DNA from 3 places in the Streptomyces sp. NPDC088350 genome. Region 3 is predicted to be linked to each of the others. Evidence: riboswitches for the same ligand, from Rfam matches in the RefSeq annotation. Region 3 holds a riboswitch; each other region holds the start of a gene.

Region 1 (5,713 bases), on a different contig from region 3:
CGGCGAGGTCATCACCCAGGACCTCAAGGTCGCGGACATGACCGCCATCACCCTGTGCCGCGACAACAAGCTTCCGATCCTGGTCTTCGAGCTTCTGGCGGAGGGCAATATCGCCCGCGCCGTCAAGGGTGAGAAGATCGGCACGCTTGTGGGTGACCAAGGCAGCCAGGGCTGATGACCCTGACCGGGGGATGGACAATGTCCTGCCGGTCGGGAACCGTGCAGAAAGAAGACGCGACGCAGCCGGCCGCCGACGCCGACACAGCACAGCAGCCGGGCCTACTCAAGACACGCAGGAGCAAGTGGTGATCGAAGAGACCCTCCTCGAGGCCGAGGAGAAGATGGAGAAGGCCGTCGTGGTCGCCAAGGAGGACTTCGCCGCGATCCGCACCGGCCGTGCGCACCCGGCGATGTTCAACAAGATCGTGGCGGACTACTACGGAGCGCTGACGCCGATCAACCAGCTGGCTTCGTTCTCCGTGCCGGAGCCGCGCATGGCCGTGGTGACCCCGTTCGACAAGACCGCGCTGCGGAACATCGAACAGGCGATCCGTGACTCGGACCTGGGCGTCAATCCCAGCAACGACGGCAACATCATCCGAGTGACGTTCCCCGAGCTGACCGAGGAGCGCCGCAGGGACTACATCAAGGTCGCCCGGACCAAGGCCGAGGACTCCAAGGTGTCCATCCGCGCCGTCCGCCGCAAGGCCAAGGACGCCCTGGACAAGCTCGTCAAGGACAAGGAGTCCGGCGAGGACGAGGTCCGTCGCGCGGAGAAGGAGCTCGACGACACCACGGCGAAGTACGTCGCCCAGGTGGACGAGCTCCTCAAGCACAAGGAAGCGGAGCTGCTCGAGGTCTGATGAACGACTCTTCCTGGGGGGCACCGCCACAAGCCGGGTACTGGGGGCCGTCCGACCAGGGGCCTGTCCAGGGGGCTGCCCCGGCGGGTCCCACGTACGATGCGCCTGAGGCGCAGCAGACTCGCCCCATGCCCATCGTGCCCGACGAGCCCGCATACGGCGGACACCAGGATGACGACCGGGGGGCCGCTCGGCTGAGCGGCCCCTTGTTCCGCGACGAGACACAGCAGCCGCCGTACGACGTACGGCAGTCGCCGCCGTACGACCCGCGGACGCAGCCCTCTGACACGCCGCACGCGCTGCCCTACGAGGCGGTGCCGCAGAATCCGGAGCCCATGCCCGACGCCCCGCCACCGGCGCCCGCCCCGCAGAAGAAGAGCGCGGGCCGGGACCTGGGTGCGGCCATAGGGGTCGGTGTCGGACTCGGCGCGGTGATCATCGCGTCCCTGTTCGTCGTCAAGGCCGTGTTCGTCGGCGTGATAGCGGTCGCCGTCGTCGTGGGCCTGTGGGAGCTGACCTCGCGGCTGGAGGAGCGCAAGGGCATCAAGGCGCCCCTCGTGCCCCTCGCGGTCGGCGGCGCGGCGATGGTCGTCGCCGGATACGTCCGGGGCGCCGAGGGCGCCTGGGTCGCCATGGCGCTCACGGCGCTCGCCGTCCTCGTCTGGCGGATGACGGAACCGCCCGAGGGCTACCTCAAGGACGTCACGGCGGGCGTCTTCGCGGCGTTCTACGTGCCGTTCCTGGCCACGTTCGTCGCCCTGATGCTCACCGCGGACGACGGCGCCTGGCGGGTCATGACGTTCCTGCTGCTGACCGTGGTCAGCGACACGGGCGCCTACGCCGTCGGCTGGCGCTTCGGCACGCACAAGCTCGCTCCGCGCATCAGCCCCGGCAAGACCCGCGAGGGCCTGTTCGGGGCGGTGTCCTTCGCGATGGTGGCGGGCGCGCTGTGCATGGAGTTCCTGATCGACGACGGCAGCTGGTGGCAGGGCCTCCTCCTGGGCCTCGCGGTCGCGGCCAGCGCCACGCTGGGCGACCTCGGCGAGTCCATGATCAAGCGGGACCTCGGCATCAAGGACATGGGCACGCTGCTGCCGGGGCACGGCGGCATCATGGACCGTTTGGACTCCTTGCTGCCGACGGCTCCGGTGGTGTGGCTGATGTTCGTGCTCTTCGTCGGGTCCGGCTGAAAGGCCGCCACAAAACCAGCTGACCTGCTGTTTTGCGTACGAGGGGCTCGTTGTCCACAGGGCGGCGAGTCCCTCTTCGTATGTCTGCGACACTGGTAGGGCCATGCCTAAGCCCGGAGAACTCACATTCGTCGCCCCCCGCGGAGCCAAGAAGCCCCCGCGGCACCTTGCCGATCTCACGCCCGCCGAGCGCAAGGAAGCCGTCGCCGCGATCGGGGAGAAGCCGTTTCGCGCCAAGCAGCTCTCGCAGCACTACTTCGCGCGGTTCGCGCACGACCCGGAGCAGTGGACCGACATCCCCGCCGGTTCGCGCGCCAAGCTCCAGGAGGCGCTGCTTCCTGAGCTGATGACGGTCGTGCGGCATCTGTCGACCGACCAGGACACCACCCGTAAGACGCTGTGGCGGCTGTTCGACGGGACGCTCGTCGAGTCCGTGCTGATGCGGTACCCGGACCGGGTGACCATGTGCATCAGTTCGCAGGCGGGCTGCGGGATGAACTGCCCGTTCTGCGCGACCGGACAGGCCGGACTCGACCGGAATCTCTCCACCGCCGAGATCGTGCACCAGATCGTCGACGGTATGCGGGCGTTGCGCGACGGCGAGATTCCCGGCGGACCCGCCCGCCTCTCCAACATCGTCTTCATGGGCATGGGCGAGCCCCTCGCCAACTACAAGCGGGTCGTCCAGTCCATCCGCGCCCTGACCGACCCGGAGCCGGACGGCCTCGGCCTCTCGCAGCGCGGGATCACCGTCTCGACGGTCGGACTGGTCCCGGCGATCCACCGCTTCTCCGACGAGGGCTTCAAGTGCCGGCTCGCGATCTCGCTGCACGCGCCCGACGACGAGCTGCGCGACACCCTGGTCCCCGTGAACACGCGGTGGAAGGTGCGCGAGGTCCTCGACGCCGGCTGGGAGTACGCGGCGAAGTCGGGCCGCCGCCTGTCCATCGAGTACGCGCTGATCCGCGACATCAACGACCAGGCGTGGCGCGGTGACCGCCTCGGCCGCCTCCTCAAGGGCAAGCCCGTGCACGTCAATCTCATCCCGCTGAACCCGACGCCTGGCTCGAAGTGGACCGCCTCCCGTCCCGAGGACGAGAAGGCGTTCGTCGAGGCCATCGCGGCCCACGGGGTGCCGGTCACCGTCCGGGACACCCGGGGCCAGGAGATCGACGGAGCGTGTGGCCAGCTCGCGGCCACCGAGAGGTAACCTTCACTCGTACGACCTGTACGTACATCTTCATATCCGACAGGGGAGCGCGCAGCGCTGAGAGTGCGGCAATCGGGCCGCAGACCCTCTGAACCTCGCCCAGGTCATTCTGGGTAGGAAGTTCGGTCATCACCGTGAACACCAAGAAGTACTGTGCTGTCCTCGTCGGCCTCGGCCTGGTCACGCTCTCCGCGTGCGGGTCGGGGTCGGACCAGGGCGGCGGCTCCGGATCCGACAAGACCGTCACCCTCGTCAGCCACGACTCGTGGGCCGTCTCGAAGAGCGTCCTCAAGGACTTCGAGAAGCAGTCCGGCTACACCGTCAAGGTCCTCAAGGACGGCGACGCCGGACAGGCCGTCAACAAGGCGATCCTCACCAAGGACAACCCCCAGGGCGACGTCTTCTTCGGCGTCGACAACACCCTGCTCTCCCGTGCGCTCGACAACGGTCTCTTCCAGTCCTACGACGCGAAGGGCTCGGCCACCGTCAAGCCCGCGTACCGCGTCGACGAGACCAAGCACCGGGTCACCCCGATCGACACCGGCGACATCTGCGTCAACTACGACACGGCCTGGTTCAGCAAGCACAAGCTGACCCCGCCGACCTCGTTCGCGGACCTGGTCAAGCCCGAGTACAAGAACCTCCTCGTCACCGAGAACGCCGCCACCTCCTCACCCGGCCTCGGCTTCCTGCTCGGCAGCGCCGCACAGTACGGCGACGACGGCTGGCAGGCGTACTGGACGAAGCTCAAGGCCAACGGCGTGAAGGTCGTCGACGGCTGGGAGCAGGCCTACGACCAGGAGTTCTCCGGCTCCGCAGGCGGCAAGAAGGCGGGCGGCGACCGGCCCCTCGTCGTCTCGTACGCCTCCTCGCCGCCCGCCGAGGTCATCTACGGCGACCCGAAGCCGACCACCGCGCCCACCGGGGTGTCGTACGGCACCTGCTTCCGGCAGACCGAGTACGCGGGACTGCTCAGCAACGCCCAGAACACCAAGGGGGGCAAGGCCTTCATCGACTTCCTGCTCACCAAGGAGTTTCAGGAGGACATGCCGCTCAACATGTTCGTCTACCCGGTGATCGAAGGCGCCCAGGTGCCGCAGGAGTTCGTGAAGTACGGCCGCCAGGCCCCGGACCCCGCGACCATGGCGCCCGCGAAGATCGCCGCCGACCGCGACCAGTGGGTCAAGTCGTGGACCTCGCTCGTACTGAAGTAGCTGAAGCAGCCCCGCGGAGGTCCTCCCGTAAGGGCAGCGCGACGCGGCTCGGCCTCATGGCCCTGCCCGTCGCGTTCTTCGCGGTGTTCTTCGCCTACCCGGTCGCCGCGATCGTCGCGCGCGGTCTCAAGGTCGACGGCGCCTGGCAGTGGGGCCGGATCGGGGACGTGCTCGCGCAGTCCGACATCCGGCACGTCCTGTGGTTCACCACCTGGCAGGCGCTCGCGTCCACCGCGCTCACGCTGCTGATCGCGCTCCCCGGCGCGTATGTCTTCGCGCGCTTCGACTTCCCGGGCCGGCAGGTGCTGCGGGCCGTCGTGACGGTCCCCTTCGTGCTGCCGACGGTCGTCGTCGGTACGGCGTTCCTCGCGCTCGTCGGCCGGGGCGGACTCCTCGACGACCTGTGGGGCGTACGGCTGGACACCACCGTGTGGGCCATCCTGCTCGCGCACGTCTTCTTCAACTACGCGGTTGTCGTACGGACGGTGGGCGGCCTCTGGGCCCAGCTCGACCCGCGTCAGGAGGAGGCCGCGCGGATGCTCGGCGCTTCCCGGCTCCGGGCCTGGCGGAAGGTGACGCTGCCCGCGCTCGCGCCCGCCGTGGCCGCCGCCGCGCTGATGGTCTTCCTCTTCACCTTCACGTCCTTCGGCGTGGTGCAGATCCTCGGCGGCCCGACCTTCTCGACCCTCGAAGTGGAGATCTACCGCCAGACCTCCGAGATCTTCGACCTGTCCACGGCGGCCGTGCTGACGATCGTCCAGTTCGTCGCGGTGGGCGCGATCCTCGGCGTCCACTCCTGGACGGTACGACGCCGGGAGACGGCCCTACGGCTCGTGGACCCGTCGGTGACCGCACGGCGCCCGCGCGGGGCCGGCCAGTGGGCCCTGCTCGCCGGGGTCCTCGTCTCCGTCCTCGTACTGCTCGTGCTGCCGCTCGCCGTGCTGGTGCAACGGTCCCTGGACTCACCGGACTTCGGCTACTACCGGGCGCTGACCCACGACGACGGCGGCACGTTCCTGGTCCCGCCGATCGCCGCGATCGGCAACTCGCTGGAGTACGCCGTCGCCGCCACCGCCATCGCGGTGGTGATCGGCGGTCTCGCCGCCGCGGCTCTGACCCGGCGCGACGCGGGCCGCCTGGTGCGGGGCTTCGACGCGCTGCTGATGCTGCCGCTCGGGGTGTCGGCGGTCACGGTCGGCTTCGGCTTCCTGATCTCGCTCGACACACCCCCGCTGG
Region 2 (5,713 bases), on a different contig from region 3:
ACTGGCCATCGCGATGGACGGCGGAGTGACCATGGCCGGAAAACTGCTGGTCCAGCAACTGCCCCTGGATATCTGAGCGTTTATCGGGCAGACGTCCCCCTCGGAGGACCGGCGGACGACAGCGCTGGCCAGGGGCCAATTTCTGGAAACCCCCTGTCACCGTGTGCCGTCGCCGCTCTACCATCGCCTTATCCGTAGCAGGCTCCCCTCCGTTTCTGCCCGACGGCTCGTTGGCATGCGAGCCCCAAGCCCTACGGAGCATCGGGGGATGCACATGAACAGCGTTCCGCAGCACCTGCACAGCGAGGACCGCCAGGAGTACGAGCGGATCCTCGACGAGGCGCTGCGCTCCGCCCCTACCCGCCCGGAACTGGCCGCTGTCGGTAAGCGGCTCAACCCCGAACAGCTGCGCACCATGGCGCTGAACGCCACCGCACTCATCACGGCGGCCGCGGCGACCGAGTACCAGCACTACGTGAAGGTCCGCGAGGAACTGCGCCATCCGGCGTCGTCCACCCCGTCGTCCGTCGGCGAGACCGGCTCCGCGGAGCCGGACGCCGCGGGTGCGATGGGGCTCGCCACCACCCTGGGGGAGGCTGCCGAGGGTGCGGGTGCCGTCGCCGTCGCCGCCGTCCTCACCCCCGTCCTCGCCGGCACGGCCGCGGCGATCTTCCTGCTCGTGGGCTACATCCTCAAGATGCTCACCCCCGAACCGGCGTTCGCCCAGACCATGCTCACCGCCGGATGGGTGTTCGGCGCCATGACGGCCGCGGCGATCCTCGTCGCCGCCGTCGGCCTGCTGCTCACCGCCCTGCGCAACCGGCCCTCACCCGACACCGGCCCCTACGGCGAGTCGGGCGGCGAAGTGGCCCGGGCCAGGGATGCCTGGCACGACGCCCTCCTGGAACGCGGCATCCTGCCGTTCCTCCAAGAGGCGCTCGCGACTCCAGGAGCGGCACCAGTGCGCCGTACGACGCCCCCGGGCCCGAGTCGCATGCCGCACCTCGGCTACGACCGCCCCGGCTTCTCCAGCCCCGACGACGGCCCGGAGCCGGGCCACCGCCCGAGCTTCAGCAGCCCGGACTTCAGCAGTCCGGATTTCGGGGGGCCCGAGCACGCGCCGGAGTAGCCCCTCGGCTTGCGCCCCCACCCAGGGGAGCGCAAGCCGAACACCCGGTCACAGGGGCCGCGGAGCCGTGCCCTCGTCGAACTCTCCCCGACTCCCCGCCCTGCTCACGCCGGATGTCGCGGGAGATCTTCATTGAGGACAGCTACACCCATGAAATGCCGTATGGCAGGTCGTACCGCCTATTACGCGTTGTGGGCGGGCAGCTCAGCCGCGCTGACGATGCCACGGACTCCAAGGTTCGATCGGCAGTGGTCACTGGCTTGGTCGACGATCACGCCGCAACCGCCCCAGCGACTGCCACACTCTTCGACCATCAACCGGACAGCTGTCGCCTGACTGCCAGTCTCGATCCAGTCGTCAACCATCAGCACCAAGTCCGTCGGGGTCAGCGACGCCCTTTGAAGGCGTAGCTCGTGGCGGATGCCGCGGTAATCGGGAGCGGTCTGCCGGACGGCCTTCACGCCCGGAAAGAGTCCGGCTTGCTTGCGCACCGGGACGAATCCGACCCCAAGTTCGATGGCGGCTGCCGCCCCGAGCAGGAATCCTCGGGACTCGATGCCACAGACAGCCGTGATGTCGTCCTGTTTGAACGGGTCCACCAGACCACGGACAACCAGGGCGAGCGCCTTGGGGTCGCGGAAGATCTTCCACACATCGGCGTGGCCGTCGATCCACTGGAAGTGCTCAAGCGTGAGGCTGCGCGCAGTGGTCGACATGGTCGCGAGTCTCGTGTCCCCCTGTCAGCTGGGCAACTCAATATGCGGTCGACACCACCAACCACCACCGGACCCACCGGCGTCCACAAACAGTTGCGACGAAACGCCGCCCCGACAGCGGAGCTTCTCGGAGCGGCGCTCGTGTGAGCGTCAGTCAGCGAGCGGCAGGTACACCCGGCTCCCGCTGGCCGCGAACTCCTTCGACTTCTGCAGCATCCCCTCGGCGACCTCCTCAGCCGTCGCCCCCGCAGCCGCCGTACCACCGAACTGCGCTGTGATGCTTTGGCTGATCTTCATCGAGCAGAACTTCGGCCCGCACATCGAGCAGAAGTGCGCCGTCTTGGCCGGCTCCGCCGGAAGCGTCTCGTCGTGGAATTCCCGTGCCGTGTCCGGGTCGAGGGCCAGGTTGAACTGGTCCTCCCAGCGGAACTCGAAGCGGGCGTCGGACAGCGCGTCGTCCCATTCCTGCGCACCGGGGTGCCCCTTGGCGAGGTCGGCTGCGTGGGCGGCGATCTTGTAGGTGATGACGCCGGTCTTGACGTCGTCACGATTGGGCAGGCCCAAGTGCTCCTTGGGCGTGACATAGCAGAGCATGGCCGTGCCCCACCAGGCGATCATCGCGGCACCGATGCCGGAGGTGATGTGGTCGTACGCCGGCGCGACGTCCGTCGTCAGCGGGCCGAGCGTATAGAACGGAGCTTCATCACAGATCTCCTGCTGAAGGTCGATGTTCTCCTTGATCTTGTGCATCGGGACATGTCCCGGGCCCTCGATCATGGTCTGTACATTGAAACGCTTCGCGATCGTGTTGAGTTCCCCGAGCGTCCGCAACTCCGCGAACTGCGCCTCGTCGTTGGCGTCCGCGATCGACCCCGGCCGCAGGCCGTCACCCAGCGAGTAGGTGACGTCGTAGGCGGCGAGGATCTCGCACAGCTCCTCGAAGTTCTCGTACAGGAAAGACTCCTTGTGGTGCGCCAGGCACCACGCCGCCATGATCGAGCCGCCGCGCGAGACGATGCCGGTCTTGCGGTTCGCCGTCAGCGGTACGAACGGCAGCCGCACGCCCGCGTGAACCGTGATGTAGTCCACACCCTGTTCGGCCTGTTCGACGACCGTGTCCTTGTAGATCTCCCAGGTCAGCTCCTCGGCGCGGCCGTCGACCTTTTCGAGCGCCTGATAGAGCGGCACCGTGCCGATGGGGACGGGGGAGTTGCGCAGCACCCACTCGCGGGTGGTGTGGATGTTGCGGCCGGTGGACAGGTCCATGACCGTGTCGGCGCCCCAGCGGGTCGCCCAGGTCATCTTCTCGACCTCCTCCTCGATGGAGGAAGTGACCGCGGAATTGCCGATGTTGGCGTTGACCTTCACCAGGAACCGCTTGCCGATGATCATCGGCTCGATCTCGGGATGATTGACGTTGGCTGGCAGCACCGCCCGCCCGGCCGCGATCTCCTCCCGGACCACCTCGGGCGAAACGTTCTCCCGTACGGCCACGAACTCCATCTCGGGCGTGATCTCGCCCCGTCGCGCGTAGGCGAGCTGCGTGACCGCCACGCCGTCGCGTCCGCGTCGCGGCTGACGAGGCCGCCCGGGGAAGACCGCGTCGAGGTTGCGCAGCCCACCGCGCGGTGAGGTGTGCTTGATTCCGTCGTCCTCGGGGCGAACGGGACGGCCCGCGTACTCCTCGGTGTCGCCGCGGGCGATGATCCAGTTCTCCCGCAGCGGCGCCAGCCCCCTGCGGACATCGGTGTCGACGAGCGGATCGGTGTACGGGCCGGAGGTGTCGTACAGCGTCACCGACTCCCCATTGGTGAGGTGCACCTGACGGACCGGCACCCGCAGATCGGGGCGCGAGCCCGCGACGTACCCCTTGTGCCAGCCGATGCGCCGCTCGGCCTCCGTCGGCTTTCCGTTCGCCGCGGACTGCTCGGCCTCTGTGGACTGCCCGGCCCGCGCGAACTCTTCGCCCGGAATGGGCTGTTCGTCCTGGCTGAAGGCAGACGTGCGTACGTCCTTGTTGGTCATGAGACCTACTCCCTACGCCGGCATTACCCGGTAACAGGTTCGGCGGTCGACGCAGCGGCTTCCGTCAGCCGATGTTTCATGTGAAACATCACTCGATTCAGGTGACGTTTCCCGTGAAACATCGCAGAGACGAAGGTCAGCGCCCTCTCAGCCCGGTGCTCCGAGCTCCCGCGTGTGCAAAGGTGCCTCCACGCTAGCGTCATAAGTGGCGCGGTGAACAGTGGGCCTCCGGCGTTCTTGCGATGATCGGGCGGTGACCACGACGCAGCAGCCCCCGTACCCGCCGACCGGGCCGCCCCATGGCCACGACCACGGTCCCGGAGGCGACCACGGCCACGGGTCCGGGGACGACCATGGTTCCGGATCGGGTTCCGGGGACGACCACGGCTCCAGCGGGGACGGCGGACACGGTTCCGGTGCGGGCGGCGGACACGGTCATTCCCACAGTCACGGCCCCGCCGCCCCCGTCTCCCGGCATCTCCGAAAGGTCATCGCGGCGATCCTGATCCCGTTCACCGTGGCGGTCGTGGTCGGCATGGTGGTGCTGTGGCCCGGCGGCGCCCCGTCGCACAAGCGCACCGGGGTCGGCTTCGACCGGCAGACGCAGCAGGCGACGGTCACCAAGGTCGTCAGCGTGAGCTGCGCGTCGGTGAACGCCTCGGGCGGGAGCGCGACCGGGGACACCTCCACCGCCGAGGGCTCCTCCGCCCAGCAGGAGGCGGGCGGCACCTGCAAGAAGGCCACGGTCACGGTCGGCACCGGCAAGGACAAGGGCCGTACGTTCACGGAGATCGTGCAGCCCGACCAGTCACGGCAGTTGCATCAGGGCGAGAAGGTCGTGGTCGCGTACGAACCCTCCGCGCCCCGGGATCTGCAGTACTCGGTCGCCGATGTGAACCGCAAGTTCCCGATGGCGCTGCTCGCCGGCATCTTCGCGCTGGCCGTCGTGGTGGTGGGACGGCTGCGCGGTGTCATGGCACTGATCGCGCTGGCCATCAGCTTCATGATCCTGAACTTCTTCATCCTGCCCGCAATCCTGCACGGCTCGAACCCGCTGATCGTGGCGGTGGTCGGGTCGAGCGCCATCATGCTGATCGCCCTCTACATGTGCCACGGCCTGTCGGCCCGTACATCGGTGGCGGTGCTCGGCACGCTGATGTCGCTGGTGCTCATCGGCGTCCTGGGGTCGGTGTTCATCGGCTGGGCCGCGCTCACCGGTAACACGGACGACAACACGGGCCTGATCCATGGCCTTTACCCGTCGATCGACATGAGCGGTCTGCTCCTCGCCGGCGTCATCATCGGTTCGCTCGGTGTGCTCGACGATGTGACGGTCACGCAGACATCGGCGGTCTGGGAGCTGCACGAGGCCAACCCGTCGATGGGCTGGCGCGGGCTGTACCGCGCCGGCATCCGTATCGGCCGCGACCACATCGCCTCCGTCGTCAACACGCTCGTCCTCGCCTACGCGGGCGCCGCCCTGCCTCTGCTGCTGCTTTTCTCCATCGCGCAGAGCAGCGTCGGGGCGGTCGCCAACAGCGAGTTGGTAGCCGAGGAGATCGTGCGCACGCTGGTGGGTTCGATCGGCCTGGTCGCGTCGGTACCGGTCACCACGGCCCTCGCCGCCCTGGTGGTCTCGGCGGACCGACCGGGACCCGAGAAGGCTCCGGCGGGAGGACGGGCAGCGGCTACGGCGGGAGCACCGGCGGCGGCTACTGCGGCGCCGGGCGCCAAGCCCGCACCGGCACGCGGCGGGAAGGGCCGGCGCCGCAAGCACTGAGGACGGCGAGAACCGCCGCGCAGAGCTGAGCAGAAGCGTTACGCCAGCTAATCGGCCCAACAC
Region 3 (5,713 bases):
CCGCGTACGTCAGTCCCTGCGGGTGCGCCACCCAGTCGGCCATGGGGTCGCCGGGCGGGTCGCCGCGCACGGCGAGGATGTTGCGGATCCCGGCGTCGGCGTACTGGCCGATGATGTTGCGCAGTTCGGCGACGGAGTGGTTGACCGCGGTGAGGTGGGCGACCGGGGTGAGCGTCGTGTCGGCGACGATCTGCTCGGTCTCCTTGACGGTGCCCGCGCGGGTCGAGCCGCCGGCGCCGTAGGTCACGGAGACGAAGTCGGGGGCGACCCCCTCGACCCTTCGCAGCGCGCTCCACAGGTTCCGCTCGCCCTTGGGGGTCTTCGGCGCGGAGAACTCGAACGAGTACGTCCCCTTGCCGGTCGCGAGCATGTCCCGCACGGTACGTGCGCGATCAGTCCTGGTGGATGCGGTTCCGAAGGCCATACCCGCAGGTTAGTCAGGGGGCGCCGGTCACCCAACCGGAACGGGGAATTTGCCTGGTTTGTCGCCCTCTTGTCCACCCATCGGACAACCGCGCGACCCCTGGACGGTCGCCGTCAGAGCTGCCGGAGCCGCTTGGCGAACTCCGCCGCCGCCGCTCCCGGGTCGCCGGCCTCCGTGATGGCCCGTACGACGACGACTCTGCGGGCGCCCGCTGCGAGCACCTCGTCGAGGTTGCCGAGGTCGATGCCGCCGATGGCGAACCAGGGGCGGTCGGTGCCGAGGGCGGCCGTGTACCGGACCAGGTCGAGGCCCGGGGCGTGGCGGCCGGGCTTGGTGGGAGTCGGCCAGCAGGGGCCGGTGCAGAAGTAGTCCACGCCCTCCTGGACCGCGGCTGCGGCGGCCTCCGACTCGGCATGCGTGGAGCGCCCGATCAGTACGTCGTCGCCGAGGATCGCGCGGGCCGCGGGGACCGGGAGGTCGCCCTGGCCCAGGTGCAGTACGTCGGCGCCGGCGGCGTGGGCGACGTCCGCGCGGTCGTTGACCGCGAGCAGCCTGCCGTGCCGGGCGCAGGCGTCGGCGAACACCTGGAGGTGCTCCAGCTCCTCGGCGGCCTCCATGCCCTTGTCGCGCAGCTGCACGATGTCGACCCCGCCGGCCAGGACTGCGTCCAGGAACTCCGCGAGGTCGCCCTGGCGCCGACGTGCGTCCGTGCAGAGGTAGACCCGGGCGTCGGCGAGTTCCGCGCGAGCGGCGGTCGCGGCGGTGTCGGCCATGCGTGTGTCCCCCGTTGTCGTTGCGTGGTGGTCCTGCGTACGGGCCGCGCTGGAGCGTGGCCGCGGCCCGTACACCGGTCGGTCGTGCGGGTCAGACGGCGAGCGCCTGGGCGCGGCGCTTCACCTCCGTGCCGCGATTCTCGCTCAGCGCCTGCGCGGGCGTGCCGGGCAGGCTGGGGTCGGGGGTGAAGAGCCACTCGAGCATCTCTTCGTCGGAGAAGCCGTCGTCCCGCAGGAGCGTCAGGGTCCCCGTGAGGCCCTTGACGACCTTCTGCTCGGTCCCGTCGATGAAGGCGGCGGGGACGTGCAGCGCGCGGTTCTCACCACGGCGTACGGCGATGACTTGGCCGTCCTTGACCAGCTGCCGCACGCGTGTCACCTCGACATCGAGCATCTCTGCGATGTCGGGCAGCGTGAGCCAGGCGGGGACGAGAGCATCGATCTTTGCGTCAATCTCGGTCACGTAAACAGCGTGCCATCCCGGACTGACAGTCGGAAGTCGGGCCGGTCCGACCCGGGGGTTCGAACTAGGCGATAGCGGCCTTCATCGGGAGAGAAGGGTCCGCCAGCAGCTCGGGATTCATCGGGGTGCCCGACTCGATCATCCGGCGGCCCTGGGCCAGGTCGCGGGGGCGGCCGACGGCCAGGAGGGCCACCAGACGGCCTTCGCGCAGCCAGCACACGCTCCAGGCCGGGGTGGTCGGGTCACCGCGCCACAGGGTGGTGTCGGCGGACGCGTGGTGGCCCGCGTACTGGACGAAGCGGCCGAACTGCTCGGACCAGAAGTAGGGCACCGGGTCGTAGACCGCCGGCATCTCTCCGATGATGTTCGCGGCGACCGTGCGGGGGCCCTGGAGGGCGTTGTCCCAGTGGTGGACCAGAAGTCGCTCGCCGTACCTTCCCGAAGGGAAGGAGGCGCAGTCGCCGACCGCGTACACGTCCGGCACCGAGGTGCGCAGCCCCTCGTCGGCCAGGACCTCGCGGTGTGCGCCCAGTTCGATGCCGGCGCCCGTCAGCCAGGCGGTGGCGGGGCGGGCGCCGATGCCGACCACGACGGCGCCCGCGGGCAGCAGTGAGCCGTCGTCGAGCACCACCGCGCCGGGTTCGACGTGCTTCACGCGTGCGTGCGTCCGCAGTACGGCTCCGGCGTCGGCGTACCAGGCGGCCATCGGGGCGGCCACCTCGGCGGGCAGCGCGCCCGCGAGCGGCCGGTCGGCGGCCTCTACGACGGTCACCGCGCAGCCCGCCTCGCGCGCGGCCGTGGCGAACTCCGCGCCGATCCAGCCCGCGCCGACGACCACGATGTCGTGCTGCCGCGCGAGCACCGGCCGCAGCCGCTCGGCGTCGTCCAGGGTGCGCAGCAGATGCACGCCGGGGACGCCGTCGGCGCCCGGCAGCCGGATCGGTTCGGCGCCGGTGGCGAGCACGAGGACGTCGTAGGGCACCGGGCCCTCGGCGGTGTCCAGTTCGTGGTCGGCGGGGCGTACGCCCAACACCTCGCGCCCCAGCCGCACTTCGATGCCGAGCGCCTCGAAGTCGACGTCGAAGGCGGAGCCCTCGGCCTTGCCGAGCAGGACGGCCTTGGACAGCGGCGGCCGGTCGTAGGGCTGATGGGGTTCCGCGCCGATCAGTGTGACGGTGCCGGTGAAGCCCTGATCCCGCAGGGCGACGGCGGTCTGCACCCCGGCCATGCCCGCGCCGACGACGACCACGCGCCGTACCGCCACCGCACCCTGTTCCCGCGTCTGCTCGCTCACCCGATCACCATAGACACCTGACAATTCGTCAGTCAGGGGGCGCGTGAGGTGACCTGTTCCACAATGCCGACGGCGGGCTAGGCTGGCCAAGGTAAAGCACTCGCGGGAGTCCGGACGTACCGGGCTGAGAGGGAGGCTGGCGGCCTCCGACCGTACGAACCTGATCCGGGTCATGCCGGCGAAGGGAGGGGCTGGACGCCCATGCCTGCACGTACGTCAGACGTCCTCGTCGTCGGGGGCGGAATCATCGGACTGGTCACGGCCTGGCGCGCGACGCGACGCGGGTTCGCCACGGCCGTCGTGGACCCGGGGCCGGGCGGCGGCGCCGCGCAGGTGGCCGCCGGCATGCTGGCCGCCGTAACGGAACTGCACCACGGCGAACAGACCCTGCTCGCCCTCAATCTCGCCTCGGCGCACCGCTACCCGGACTTCGTCGCCGAGCTGACCGACCTCACCGGCCTCGACCTCGGCTATCGGCGCTGCGGCACCCTCGCCGTCGCCCTGGACGCCGACGACCGGGCCCATCTGCGCGAACTGCACGCCCTGCAGCACCAGTCGGGGCTCGACTCCGAGTGGCTGTCCGGGCGCGAGTGCCGGCGCCTGGAGCCGATGCTCGCGCCGGGCGTGCGCGGGGGGCTCAGGGTCGACGGCGACCACCAGGTCGACCCGCGGCGGCTCGCGGGGGCGCTGGTGGCCGCCTGCGAGCGTGCCGGGGTCGTCTTCCACCGGACCTGGGCCGAGCGGCTCACGGTCGAGCGGGACCGCGCCACGGGCGTCGTCACGCGCGAGGGCGAAGCGCTGGGCGCGGGCCAGGTGGTGCTCGCGGCCGGCAGCCTCAGCGGGCGGCTGAAGGGGGTCCCGGACGACGTCCTGCCGCCCGTACGGCCCGTGAAGGGACAGGTGCTGCGGCTGACCGTGCCGGAGCGGTACGCGCCGTTCCTGAACCGGACCGTGCGGGCCGTGGTGCGCGGCAGCCAGGTGTATCTGGTGCCGCGCGAGAACGGCGAGCTGGTCGTCGGCGCCACCAGCGAGGAACTGGGCTGGGACACCACGGTGACCGCGGGCGGCGTCTACGAACTGCTGCGCGACGCCCACGAGTTGGTCCCCGGGATCACCGAACTCCCGCTCACCGAGACCCGCGCCGGACTGCGCCCGGGGTCCCCCGACAACGCGCCGCTGCTCGGCCCGACCGAGTTGCCGGGACTGCTGCTGGCCACCGGGCACTACCGCAACGGCGTGCTGCTCACACCGGTCACCGGCGACGCCCTGGCACACGCGCTGGCCACCGGTGAACTCCCGGACGAGGCACGCCCGTTCACGCCGAAACGGTTCGGCGCCGGAGCACTCCTGGAGCAGCCCGTATGAACGTCTCCGTCAACGGGGAGCGCCGGGAGATCGCGCCCGGCACCGCTCTCGACACTCTCGTGCGTGCTCTGACCCCGGCTCCCTCCGGCGTGGCCGCCGCCCTCAACGAAACCGTCGTCCCGCGCGCGGAGTGGCCGTCGACGTCCCTCTCCGAGGGAGACCGCGTCGAGGTCCTCACCGCCGTCCAAGGAGGCTGACCCATGGCCGACGACCCCTTCGTCCTCGGTGGTACGTCCTTCACGTCCCGGCTGATCATGGGCACCGGAGGCGCGCCCAGCCTCGACGTCCTGGAGCGCGCGCTGGTGGCCTCCGGGACGGAGCTCACGACGGTCGCGATGCGGCGCGTCAACGCTTCCGTGCACGGTTCGGTGCTGTCCGTCCTGGAGCGGCTCGGCATCCGGGTGCTGCCCAACACCGCGGGCTGCTTCACGGCCGGCGAGGCGGTGCTGACGGCGCGGCTGGCGCGGGAGGCGCTGGGGACGGACCTGGTCAAGCTGGAGGTCATCGCGGACGAGCGGACACTGCTCCCGGACCCGATCGAGCTGCTCGACGCCGCCGAGACCCTGGTCGACGACGGCTTCACGGTGCTGCCGTACACGAACGACGATCCTGTGCTGGCGCGGAAGCTGGAGGACGTCGGGTGTGCGGCGATCATGCCGTTGGGGTCGCCGATCGGTTCCGGGCTCGGGATCCGCAACCCGCACAACTTCCAGTTGATCACCGAGCACGCGCGTGTACCGGTGATTCTGGACGCGGGGGCCGGTACGGCGTCCGACGCGGCGTTCGCGATGGAGCTGGGGTGTGCGGGGGTGATGCTTGCGTCGGCGGTGACGCGGGCGCGGGAACCGGTGTTGATGGCTTCGGCGATGCGGGGCGCTGTGGAGGCGGGGCGGTCGGCGTATCGGGCGGGGCGGATCCCCCGCCGGTATTTCGCCTCGGCGTCTTCTCCTGCGGAGGGGCTGGCACGGCTGGACCCGGAACGTCCGGCCTTCTGATCTCCCACCCGCGCGCCGCCCGTTTACGGTCGGCTGCAAAGTGGACCTCTCCTGTGGGGGTGCCTCGCCGCGGGAGGCTGCCCGTGCGTGGGATGCGTCACAGCTCCGCTGCAGTACCGCCCCGAAACTGGCCGAAAAGAGGGCGCTGTCAGTGTCGGCTCGTACACTCACCTGCGTGGATACGACCCTTCATGACCCTCTCGTCGGGCAGTTGCTCGACGGCCGGTATCGCGTCGACGCGCGGATCGCCGTCGGCGGGATGGCCACGGTCTACCGGGCCGTGGACACCCGCCTGGACCGGGTTCTCGCGCTCAAGGTGATGCACCCGACGCTGGCGGCCGACGCCACCTTCGTCGACCGGTTCATCCGCGAGGCCAAGTCGGTGGCACGGCTGGCTCA

Evidence for each region. A riboswitch is a leader RNA that binds a small molecule or an ion and turns the genes downstream of it on or off. The one in region 3 is predicted to bind thiamine pyrophosphate.
Region 1: another riboswitch for thiamine pyrophosphate. It lies ahead of ACIQBL_RS34580 (thiamine ABC transporter substrate binding subunit); the one in region 3 lies ahead of thiO (glycine oxidase ThiO).
Region 2: another riboswitch for thiamine pyrophosphate. It lies ahead of thiC (phosphomethylpyrimidine synthase ThiC); the one in region 3 lies ahead of thiO (glycine oxidase ThiO).

Annotation. Positions count from the first base shown of each region.
Region 1 is NZ_JBIVNL010000011.1:88,913-94,625, reverse strand. It holds gene pyrH (UMP kinase) at 1-175, shown strand, start outside; gene frr (ribosome recycling factor) at 306-863, shown strand; gene ACIQBL_RS34590 (phosphatidate cytidylyltransferase) at 863-2,053, shown strand; gene rlmN (23S rRNA (adenine(2503)-C(2))-methyltransferase RlmN) at 2,157-3,263, shown strand; TPP riboswitch at 3,295-3,401, shown strand; gene ACIQBL_RS34580 (thiamine ABC transporter substrate binding subunit) at 3,398-4,477, shown strand; gene ACIQBL_RS34575 (ABC transporter permease) at 4,534-5,713, shown strand, end outside.
Region 2 is NZ_JBIVNL010000012.1:85,308-91,020, reverse strand. It holds gene ACIQBL_RS36325 (metallophosphoesterase) at 1-76, shown strand, start outside; gene ACIQBL_RS36320 (hypothetical protein) at 827-1,060, opposite strand; gene ACIQBL_RS36315 (phosphoribosyltransferase) at 1,312-1,845, opposite strand; gene thiC (phosphomethylpyrimidine synthase ThiC) at 1,996-3,870, opposite strand; TPP riboswitch at 3,863-4,052, opposite strand; gene ACIQBL_RS36305 (YibE/F family protein) at 4,124-5,650, shown strand.
Region 3 is NZ_JBIVNL010000007.1:134,870-140,582, reverse strand. It holds gene metF (methylenetetrahydrofolate reductase [NAD(P)H]) at 1-424, opposite strand, end outside; gene thiE (thiamine phosphate synthase) at 538-1,197, opposite strand; gene ACIQBL_RS25235 (Rv2175c family DNA-binding protein) at 1,289-1,660, opposite strand; gene ACIQBL_RS25230 (NAD(P)/FAD-dependent oxidoreductase) at 1,725-2,954, opposite strand; TPP riboswitch at 3,047-3,158, shown strand; gene thiO (glycine oxidase ThiO) at 3,156-4,319, shown strand; gene thiS (sulfur carrier protein ThiS) at 4,316-4,516, shown strand; gene ACIQBL_RS25215 (thiazole synthase) at 4,520-5,314, shown strand; gene pknB (Stk1 family PASTA domain-containing Ser/Thr kinase) at 5,490-5,713, shown strand, end outside.